Regions from separate parts of the Streptosporangium sp. NPDC049376 genome, predicted to be linked through region 1. Evidence: riboswitches for the same ligand, from Rfam matches in the RefSeq annotation. Region 1 holds a riboswitch; each other region holds the start of a gene.
What was found. A riboswitch is a leader RNA that binds a small molecule or an ion and turns the genes downstream of it on or off. The one in region 1 is predicted to bind cyclic di-AMP.
Positions count from the first base shown of each region.

Region 2: linked by a shared signal. The riboswitch ahead of ACIBVQ_RS28940 (NlpC/P60 family protein) and the one ahead of ACIBVQ_RS17945 (coiled-coil domain-containing protein) in region 1 are both predicted to bind cyclic di-AMP.
Region 3: linked by a shared signal. The riboswitch ahead of ACIBVQ_RS36060 (C40 family peptidase) and the one ahead of ACIBVQ_RS17945 (coiled-coil domain-containing protein) in region 1 are both predicted to bind cyclic di-AMP.

Region 1 is NZ_JBITMT010000005.1:527,529-530,792, forward strand. Features, by position in the region: gene ACIBVQ_RS17940 (winged helix-turn-helix domain-containing protein) at 46-735, shown strand; gene ACIBVQ_RS17945 (coiled-coil domain-containing protein) at 732-1,709, opposite strand; cyclic di-AMP (ydaO/yuaA leader) riboswitch at 1,712-1,846, opposite strand; gene galT (galactose-1-phosphate uridylyltransferase) at 1,918-2,997, opposite strand; gene ACIBVQ_RS17955 (DeoR/GlpR family DNA-binding transcription regulator) at 2,994-3,264, opposite strand, start outside.
Region 2 is NZ_JBITMT010000014.1:26,048-29,311, forward strand. Features, by position in the region: gene ACIBVQ_RS28935 (LuxR family transcriptional regulator) at 311-559, shown strand; gene ACIBVQ_RS28940 (NlpC/P60 family protein) at 703-1,752, opposite strand; cyclic di-AMP (ydaO/yuaA leader) riboswitch at 1,758-1,909, opposite strand; gene ACIBVQ_RS28945 (amino-acid N-acetyltransferase) at 2,244-2,879, shown strand; gene ACIBVQ_RS28950 (RDD family protein) at 3,126-3,264, shown strand, end outside.
Region 3 is NZ_JBITMT010000025.1:18,384-21,647, forward strand. Features, by position in the region: gene ACIBVQ_RS36050 (branched-chain amino acid aminotransferase) at 1-306, opposite strand, end outside; gene ACIBVQ_RS36055 (3-isopropylmalate dehydrogenase) at 489-1,535, opposite strand; cyclic di-AMP (ydaO/yuaA leader) riboswitch at 1,684-1,898, shown strand; gene ACIBVQ_RS36060 (C40 family peptidase) at 1,886-2,593, shown strand; gene serA (phosphoglycerate dehydrogenase) at 3,119-3,264, opposite strand, start outside.

The DNA.
Region 1 (3,264 bases):
GCAGGGCGATCGGTAGTGGCGGAAAGTCTTTTTCTGACTGTGTGAATGCTGGTCGGTGAATCACACCTGGCAGGGAGGTGGCATGGAGGCGTTGGCCTCCAAGGGGCCGGGCGGGGAGAGGTGCCGGCTGGACGAGCGGCGCCTGCAGCGGCTGCGGGCCGGGTTGGAGCGTGGTCCGGCCGCGCACGGATATGTGGAGGACCAGCGCTGGACGCCGGCCCGATCGCGGTGTTGTTTCACGTCCGCCACACCTTGCGTGGGGTGTCGTGTCTGCTGCACCGCCTGGGCTGGAGTCCGCAGATCCCTGCGCAGCGGGCTGTTGAGCGCGGCGAGGGGGGGATCACCTCGTGGGTCGTCGAGGAGTGGCCGGCGATAAAGGGCGGCGCTCGACCTGGGCGCCCGGCTGTGCTGGGAAGACGAGTGCGGGCAGAACCTGAGGCCGCCCCGGGGCCTCCTGGACGTGGATCTTTACCTCGCCGTCGACCGGCGGCCTCTCGACGACCAGTGTGCCGGTGTCGGCCTCGGGCACGCCCCGGGAGCTTCGTGACCACTTCAACCGTTGGCGGATGCGTTGCCGCGCCCAGAGAGCCGAGACCGTGGGCACGATGGCGGCCGGAGGCTCAGGAACCAGCCACGTTTGTGAGCGCGGTCCAGCCGGTGGCTCGGATCCACTCGACCAGGTCCAGGGTGGCCGGCTCGATCGAGCGCACCGCCGCGGGGTCCGACCTTCTCTAGTACATCGAGATGTGCACGTGGTCGTAGTGGTTGGCGGTCACACCGCCCCGGTTGGACATGGCACGCCAGCCGGAACCGGTGTTGATGCGCTGACGCCAGATGACGTACTTGACGCCGAGCCTGTCCCTGTTCTTCAGGGCCCAGGCGGCGAGCTCGTCGCCGAGCTTGACGTTGGCCGCGGTGGGCATGGACCCGCCGGTGCTCATCATGAAGTCGCAGGCACGGCCGAGGGGGTGCTCGCCCCCGTCGTTCGCCGATCGGTAGCAGCCCACCTCGTGGGGCAGCTGGAAGGCCTGTCCGACGGCCTCGCGCATGATCCGCGTGCGGTCGGTGATGTTGTCGGACCCGGTGGGCAGCTGGGGCGCCCAGCTGCCGTCGGAGCGGCGCCCCGAGCCTGTGGGAACGAGCTGTTCGAGCTTGTCCTCGATCACGCGGATGACCTTCTCCGCGTCCTCACGCTGAACCTGCACCGCCTTGGCCTCCTGCTCGATCTGCCTGGAGAGCTGGGCCGTCCTGTCCGCGGCCTGTTTCATGAGATCCCGGCTCCGGGCGAAGCCCTGCAGCTGGGCGATCTGCTGGGCGGTCAGCTGTTCCATGACGGCCGCGCCGCCCACCTCGGGGGCCGACAGGATCGAGGGAAGGTCGAGGGGGCCGTTCTGGTAACGGATCTGGACGATGGAGGCGACCTCCCTGCCCGCCTCGGCGTAGGCCGCTTCCGCCTGGCGCAGGTCGGCCTGCGCGACCTTCTCCGCCTCCTGCGCCTTCTTCAGCGACTCCCGTTTGGCGGCGTACGCCTCGATGAGCCGGTCGACTTTCTTGTTGAGCTGGGTCAGTTCGGCGCGGAGCCGGGACTCGTCGGGCTTCGGCGCGGCGCCCGCCGTTTCCGTGCCGCCGAGGACGAAGGCGAAGGTGAGGGCCGAGGCCAGGCAGGCGGCGGCCGTACGTCGATGGAAAGCGGGGGACAGAGCCGTCACAGCTCTCCTCTCCTCACGCCGACCGGGTTAGCTGACGGGTTCGGGCTGGAGGAAGCCCTTCCACCGAAGTGGTTCACCCCAGATGCATGGGTCCCCGGCTCTCAGGTGAGGCACCTGAGATTAGGCATATCGTGCTGTTTGTCCGATGCGTGAGGATAGTAATGGTAAAAAGGTGACCGCGCGACCCCGAGTCGAGACCGATCGGTGATCATTCCGTGACAACGGCGCGCAGGCGCCGAGCTGTCTCCTCAGGCGGAACGTCGTTCACGAAGGCCCCCATGGCCGACTCGGACCCGGCGAGATACTTGAGCTTGTCCGGCGCCCGGCGGATGCTGAACAGCTCAAGATGCGTGTACGCCAGGTCCCTGTCCACCCGCACCGGTGCCTGGTGCCAGGCCGAGACGTACGGCATGGGCACCCCGAACAGCCCGTCCAGGCGGTGCAGCACCTCGGTGTAGAGCGGTCCGAACGCCGCGCGCTCGGCGGGGTCGAGTCCGTCGAGGCCGGGAACCCCGCGGTGCGGGTAGAGATGGACCTCGACCGGCCAGCGGGCCGCGGCGGGCACGAACGCCGTCCAGTGCTCGTTGGCCGCGACCACACGCTCGGCGGCCTCCCGTTCGGCCGCGAGCACGTCGGCGAAGAGGTCGCCACCGGTGCGCTCCCTGTGCCGCCGCGCCGCGCCGAGCAGGGTCCGGGTACGCGGGGTCACGTAGGGATAGGCGTAGATCTGGCCGTGCGGATGGGGCAGGGTGATGCCGATCTCCGGGCCGCGGTTCTCGAAGCAGAACACCTGCTCGACCCCGGGCATCGCGGAGAGCGCGACGGTGCGGTCGATCCACGCCTCCATCACCAGCTCGACCCGCTCGGGAGAAAGCATGGAGAAGGAGGAGTCGTGCTCGGAGGTGAAGCAGACGACCTCGCACCTGCCGACGCCGGGCCGTACCTCACTCAGGCCGCCGACCTGCGGGTAGGCGCCCAGGTTGGTGGAGAAGGACGGGAAGCGGTTCTCGAAGACGGCCACGTCGTAGGTGGGGGAGGGGATCTCGGTCGGACGGCCGGGCGCCGACGGGCACAGCGGGCACTCGTCGGCGGGCGGCAGGAACGTACGGCCCTGCCGGTGCCCGGCGACCGCGACCCACTCCTCGGTGAGCGGGTCGTAGCGCAGCTCGGAGGCGGCGGGCCTGGGCGGCAGGTCGCGCGTGTCGACCGCGCCGCGCTCCGCGTCGTCCCGCAGGTCGAAGTAGAACAGCTCGCGGCCGTCGGCCAGGTGGGTCGCGGTGCGCCTCATCGGTCGCGGATCCCGTCCCCGGCGACGACCAGCTCACCGACCCTGGCGGCGAGTTCCTCGCGAGCCTCCCGCCCGAGCCCGGAGTCCGTGATCAGGACGTGGGCCTCGGACAGCTCGGCGATCGTGCTGATCCCGACCGTCCCCCACTTGGTGTGGTCGGCGGGCACGACCAGGCGGTGCGCCGAGGCCACGAGCGCCCGGTCCGTCTCCGCTTCGAGCAGGTTGGGGGTGGTGAACCCGGCGCGGGCGCTCATCCCGTGCACGCCG
Region 2 (3,264 bases), on a different contig from region 1:
GTCATAACCATACGGCCGGCCGGCGCCGGGGCCGTGGTCGGCGGGGCTCCGGCGAAACCTTGGTCTGCGAGGACGTGGCGCGCGGCGGGCGCCCCCGGCCACGGACCCTGACTTGTCCGTGACTTAACCATAAAGGCGCCGACATATCATGAGTACTTCACGTAGCGACCACTATGTCAACAGCGCGTGCTACCTCTATGAAGTGTGGAACTTGACGACCTTTGAACAAGCCGTTTACCGTTCCTGACGGGCGACACTGATTCCAGACAACTCACGCCTCGATTAGCAGGTGCGGGGGGAGCGACTCCAGATGGCATATCCCGAAGTGGATTCCCGTCGCGGCGACAGCCTCCTGGGCATGGGCGAGGTCGGCCTCACAGATGAGGATCTCGTGCTGCTGGCGGAGCTGGCCAAGGGCGTCACGGTCGACCGGGTCGGACGCCGCCTCGACATCAGCGGAAGAACGGTCCGCCGTAGACTCCGCGGAATCTGCGACCGCATCGGCGTGGCGACGGCCATCGAGGCCGTCGCCTGGGCGGCCCGCAGACGCCTCATCTGAGGCGAGCCCTTACCCGATGCCGTCCCGGACCCCCGCGTACGGCAGGGGCCCCCTGAGGGGCCGCTGTGGCCGTACGCGACCCGGGTGCGTCCTTCCCCGAACCGCCGTCGGCGGTTCGGGGCGGTCCGGCCGGTTCAGGCGGCTCAGTCGGCGATGCGCACCCCGCCCGCGAAGGGACGGTTGTCGATCGGGGCGATGTGAATGACGTCGCCGGTCTGCGGCGCGTGGACCATGAGGCCCGCGCCGATGTAGATCCCGACGTGGTGCAGGTCGCTGTAGAAGAAGACGAGGTCTCCCGGGCGCAGGTCGCTCCTTGAGGAGATGTGGGTGCCCGCAGTCCACTGGTCGCCCGTGTAGTGCGGCAGGCTGATGCCGACCTTCTGGTAGGCCCACATCACCAGGCCGGAGCAGTCGAAGGAGTTGGGGCCCTCGGCCCCCCACACGTACGGCTTGAGCTGCTGGGTGAGGGCCCAGCGGGCGGCCTCGGCGGCCTTGCCCGAGCCGATGATCGGCACGTTGACCTTGACCCGGCTGCCCCGGTTGCGCCCGGCCTGCGAACGCACCTCGCTGAACAGGTCGCTCTCGACCCGTTTCACCAGCCGTTCGATCTTGGTCCGCCGGTCGCCGAGGTCGGACAGGAGGTCCTTGACCTCGTCGGTGCGGGCCTTGGCGCTGGCCTGCGCGCGCTGGGCGGTCTCGATCGCCTTGCTGACCTGCGCGACCTCCTCGCTCTGCTGCTGCTGGAGCGCGTAGTTCGTGGTGGCCTGGTCGAGGAAGGTGTCCGGGTTGGACGACTGGGTGAAGGCCAGCGCCGAGGCGAGCCCACCCGCCATGTAGGTGCTCTGGGCGAGCAGGGTGGCCTTCGTGCGCCGCTCGGCCAGCTGCGACTCGCTGGCGGCGAGGGTCTTCTTCGCGCTCTCCGCGGCGCGCTGCGCCTGCTTGAGCTTGACCCGCCCGCCGTTGTACTGCTCGGTGAGCGTCTCGATCTCGGTGTGCAGCTTCTCGGCCTGCTTGGCGAGCTCCTGCAGACTCGGTTTCGGCTCCGCGGTCGCGGCGAAGGGGGCGCCGAGGAGCAGGGAGGCGAAGGCGAGCCCGGCGATCACCACCTTGTGCCGCGGCCTGCGCACCCGGTGTTCTCGATGGCGGGCGTTCCCGCCCGCGCTCTCTCTCCCACGGTTGCGCGTGCGCTTCACCAACAGGCTCCTCTCTCGGCCGCCTACCGGGTTAGCTGACGGGTTCGGGCCGGAGGCAGCCCTACCGAGGCGCCGGTGGCACATCGGATTCACCCCGGGGGACGGCTGGAGGGTGGGTCCCCGGTTCCCCGAGTCGGGGATTCGGCGGCGCAGCACTTTACGGGTGCTGACATCGAGGACGGACATTAGTGCAATTGGCGGTTCATGCTCAACCAGAACTGTGAAGCCGGTGGAGCTTTCGCAACTGAAATGTCACGGTCGGGTCACGTAATTTCATGATCGACATATGTGCCACGCCGGGCATCCGCCTCCCCTGGCGCGGGGGTGGAGATTCTCGCAGGTCCGGGCCTTCGGGCGGGGCCGGTCGAGGCGCGCTCGCCGGGCGGCCTCCCGGGGCGCGAAGAAGACGGCGAGATTCATCCGGCGGACCCCGCAGCCGAGATAAGGGCAGGCCGTAAACAAGCGGTGACGAGGACGTACTCTGATCAGTCATGGAGCAGGTTGCGCAACAGTCCCCGGTGCGGGCCGTACCCGGCCGGGACGAGGTTTCCCCGGAGGCCGCGGAAGGGGAGTCGGTGGCGGTCTCCGGCGACGTCCCGGAAGGATCGTCGACGGAGATCACGGTGCGCAGGGCCAGGACGCCGGACGTCCGCGCCATCCGCCGCCTGGTCGACACCTACGCCGGAGCGGGGCCGCGCCTGCTGGAGAAGGCGACCGTCACCCTTTATGAGGACATCCAGGAGTTCTGGGTGGCCGACGTGGCGGGAAAGGTCGTCGGCTGTGGAGCGCTGCACGTCCTGTGGGAGGACCTGGCCGAGATTCGCACGGTCGCCGTCGATCCCGACTGCCGGGGTATGGGAATCGGCCACCGGATCGTCTCCCGTCTCATCGGCGTCGCCGGAGACCTCGGACTGCGCAGGGTCTTCTGTCTCACCTTCGAGATCGATTTCTTCGCGAGACACGGATTCAGGCAGATCCAGGGCACACCCGTCGCGCCGGAGGTCTACGCGGAACTTCTCGCCTCCTATGACGAAGGTGTGGCAGAGTTCCTTGATCTGGAGCACGTCAAGCCGAACACCTTGGGAAACACCCGGATGCTGCTCCATCTGACACCGCGGGGCCACTAGCTTGACCGTGGTGCTGACTGATCGGAAAGGTGACTGTTGTTACCTATGTCGATACGTTGTGCACCAGCAAGCATGTGAGTCTGACATGTGCCACATGCGCAGTCGAAGTGAGGTGACGCGGTGAGCACCGGACAGCCACCGTATCCGCAGGATGATCCCGAGCGCGACCGCACACCGTCGGGGCATCCGCAATACGGACAGAACGCGGGTCGAGCCCCCGGAGAACTCGATCCCGATGTGACAGTCGTGGGATATCGATCGGAGGCCTCACAGCCGAACACCGGACCTGGGCAGACCCAGCCCGGGTACGGCCAGCAGCAGGGCTACGGCCAGCAGGCCGCCCAGCCCGGTTATGGTCAGCAGGCCGCCCAGCCCTCCTACGGCC
Region 3 (3,264 bases), on a different contig from region 1:
GCGGGCGGCGTTGGCGTACGGCCTGAAGCAGGCGATCGAGCCGTTCTCCTGCCGGTAGGCCTTCAGCCCCTCGAAGAGTTCCTGGGCGTAGTGGAAGACCGACGTCGCCGGGTCGAGGCTGAGCGGGCCGTACGGCGTGAGCCGCGCGTCGTGCCAGCCCTCCCCCTCGGTGTAGTCGATGGAGATCATGTGGTCGGTGAAGGTCTGACCGAATCCGGGATTCGCCAGTACCTGCTCGCGCTCGGCCGTGGAGCGAGCGTGGTCGGAGAGCTGCACGTCGAAGGTCAGCTTCTGAGCGGTGGTCATGGCGGCGGTCCTTCTCTTCGTGGCGGAGTGCACCTACGGTCCATTCTGGGACGGAGCAGGCACCGGAAAACTACTGCATATATGCCAAAATCCGGCAGCCTGCTCGGTGAGACGAACAAAAAAGACGCGCCCGGCGGCTCTGCTGAGCCACCGGGCGCGTCTGGGGTCGTGCGGGCGGCTTGTCAGCCGGCTACTCGGGCGGTGATGTCGTCGCCGATCTCGTGGGTGGTACGGCTCGCCCACCCGGTCTGGCGCTCGACCAGGTCCTCGGCCACGGCCTGCTCGACCTTGGCCGCCTCCTCGGTCAGGCCGAGGTGGTCCAGGAGCATGGCGACCGACAGGATCGTGGCGGTCGGGTCGGCCTTGCCCTGGCCCGCGATGTCCGGGGCGCTGCCGTGGACCGGCTCGAACATGCTGGGCGCGGTGCGGTCGGGGTTGACGTTCCCGCTGGCCGCGAGGCCGATGCCACCGGCGACGGCGGCGCCGAGGTCGGTGATGATGTCGCCGAAGAGGTTGTCGGTGACGATCACGTCGAACCGCTCCGGCTGGGTGACGAAGAACATCGAGGCCGCGTCGACGTGGTAGTAGTCGGTGGCGACGTCGGGGTACTCAAGGCTGACCCGGTCGACGGTACGGGACCACAGGTCACCGGCGAAGGTGAGGACGTTGGTCTTGTGGATCAGCGACAGCTTCTTGCGCGGCCTGCTGAGCGCCTTCTCGAAGGCGTAGCGGACGACGCGCTCGACACCGTAGGCGGTGTTCAGCGACTCCTGCGTGGCGATCTCGTACGGCGTGCCGCGGCGCAGCACACCACCGGCGCCCGCGTAGAGGCCCTCGGTGCCCTCGCGGATGACGACCATGTCGATGTCCTCGGGGCGGGAGCCGCCCAGCGGGGTCGCGACGCCGGGGAAGAGCTTGACCGGACGCAGGTTGACGTAGTGGTCGAGCTCGAAGCGGAGCTTGAGCAGCAACTCGCGCTCCAGGATGCCCGGCGGCACACTGGGGTCGCCGACCGCGCCGAGCAGGATCGCGTCGTAGCCGCGCAGTTCGTCGAGGACCGCCTCGGGAAGGACCTCACCGGTTCTGTGGTACCGGCCGGCACCCAGGTCGTAGGTGGTGGTCTCCACCTTCGTTCCGACGGCTTCGAGGACCTTCAGGCCCTCGGTGACGACCTCGGTCCCGATCCCGTCTCCAGGGATGACGGCCAGACGAACATTGCGCGAATCCATAACGGGCACCCTATCTGCTCTGTCTCGATAATCGAACCACCGATCTCACCCCTCGGACACTTCCCGCCCCGGAAGGCCCTGAAAAGTTTGTCCTATTTGCGATCTTTTGACCGTTTCGTTAAGGTCCTGGCCATTCGTATCGTCGCCTAATTCGCGCAGGCCATCCCCCTCTTTCGGTCCGCGCGGAGCCGGGGAACCACTTCCGGGGTCCACGGGGCGTCCGAGCCGCACTCCGTCTGGCGGAGCACGTTTCCGGCGTTTTCCACGAGGCCCCTCGGGGCGAGTCGGCGCCACCACGCGCCGTAGGGCGACCTCCACGCCCGAGCCCGACAGCTCACCCGGCCGGCCCTATGGAAGGAACGGTCCTGAACGGCAAGACCTACCCCCGTGTCCTGACCCTGATCGTCACCGGCTCGACCATCCTCGCGACACCCGCCGTCGCACTGGCGGACTCCTCCCTCACCACCACCTCCCCCACTCCTCTCCTCGCGCTCGCCGCCGCCGGATTCGCCCTCGCGCACCCGGCCCCCACCGCGGAGAGCTCCCGGACCCCGCTCACCGCTCCCGCCGTCGAACCCGCCCCGGCCGGATTCTCCGGGACCGCGCGGAAGGTCCCGGCCTGGAAGAAGGCGCTGAACTGGGCGATGTCCAAGCGCGGCACACCGTACGTCTGGGGTGGCACGGGCAGGGGCGGCTTCGACTGCTCGGGCCTGATGCTCCGCGCGTACGGCGCCGCGGGCATCCGGCTGCCCCGCACGACGACCCAGCAGTACTCCGCGTTCGCCAGGAAGATCTCCTGGAAGAACCTCAAGCCCGGTGACCTGGTCTTCTTCCACAACCTCGGTCACGTCGGCATGATCACCAAGCCCGGTTACATGGTCCACGCCCCGCGCAGCGGCGACGTGGTCAAGGTGGAGAAGCTGCAGGCCTGGCGCCGCGCCAGCTTCGCGGGAGCCGTACGGCCGGACCCCAAGGGGGTCGAACTCGCCGACGAGCGGGCCGAGCTGGACACGGCGATCAGGCAGTCGACCCAGGCCGGTACGGCCCTCGCCCGCTGACCCACGCCTCTCCCGGTCCCGGGCGCCGCACCGCCCGTGGCCCCGGAGGGACCCGGCTCAGGAGGAGTGCGGGGGCACTCCGCCGTTGTCGCGGCGGTCCAGCGCGGTCTGCAGGGCCTGGGCGGCCTCGTTCTCGTTGTCCTCGGGACGGTTCCAGGGATACATGTCGTACATGACGCTTCTCGTCTCGTTCGCACAGAGCTGGCTGAAGGAGGAAGGGGAGCCTGGACCCTGGTCACGGGCCCTCATCGGATCGCGGATCCGGATCACGGATCGACGGGAAACCGGGGCCGACGAACGCCATCACACCGCGGCGAGTTGCCGGCCCGCCCCTGTGTCAGGCCTCGCCGCGGCAGGTAATAAGTACGAGAACCTGGCGCATTACCAGCCATAATAACCGGCCCTCCGCAATCTGTCTCACCCCTCGTGCAGGCTTCTCATATATTGAGACGAGGCTCGGCCGGAAAAGCAGACGGCCGCCGCCCCGCGAACGGGGACGGCGGCCGTGGGAGCCGTGCTCCGGGATCAGTCGGCCAGGTCGACCGAGCGGCCGCTGTCGGCGCCGATCTCGCCGCCGATCTGGTCGATCACCTCGGCCGGGATGGCGGAGTCGACGGTCAGCGCGATGAGGGCCTTGCCGCCCTTGGCGTCCCTGGCGACCTGCATGGAGG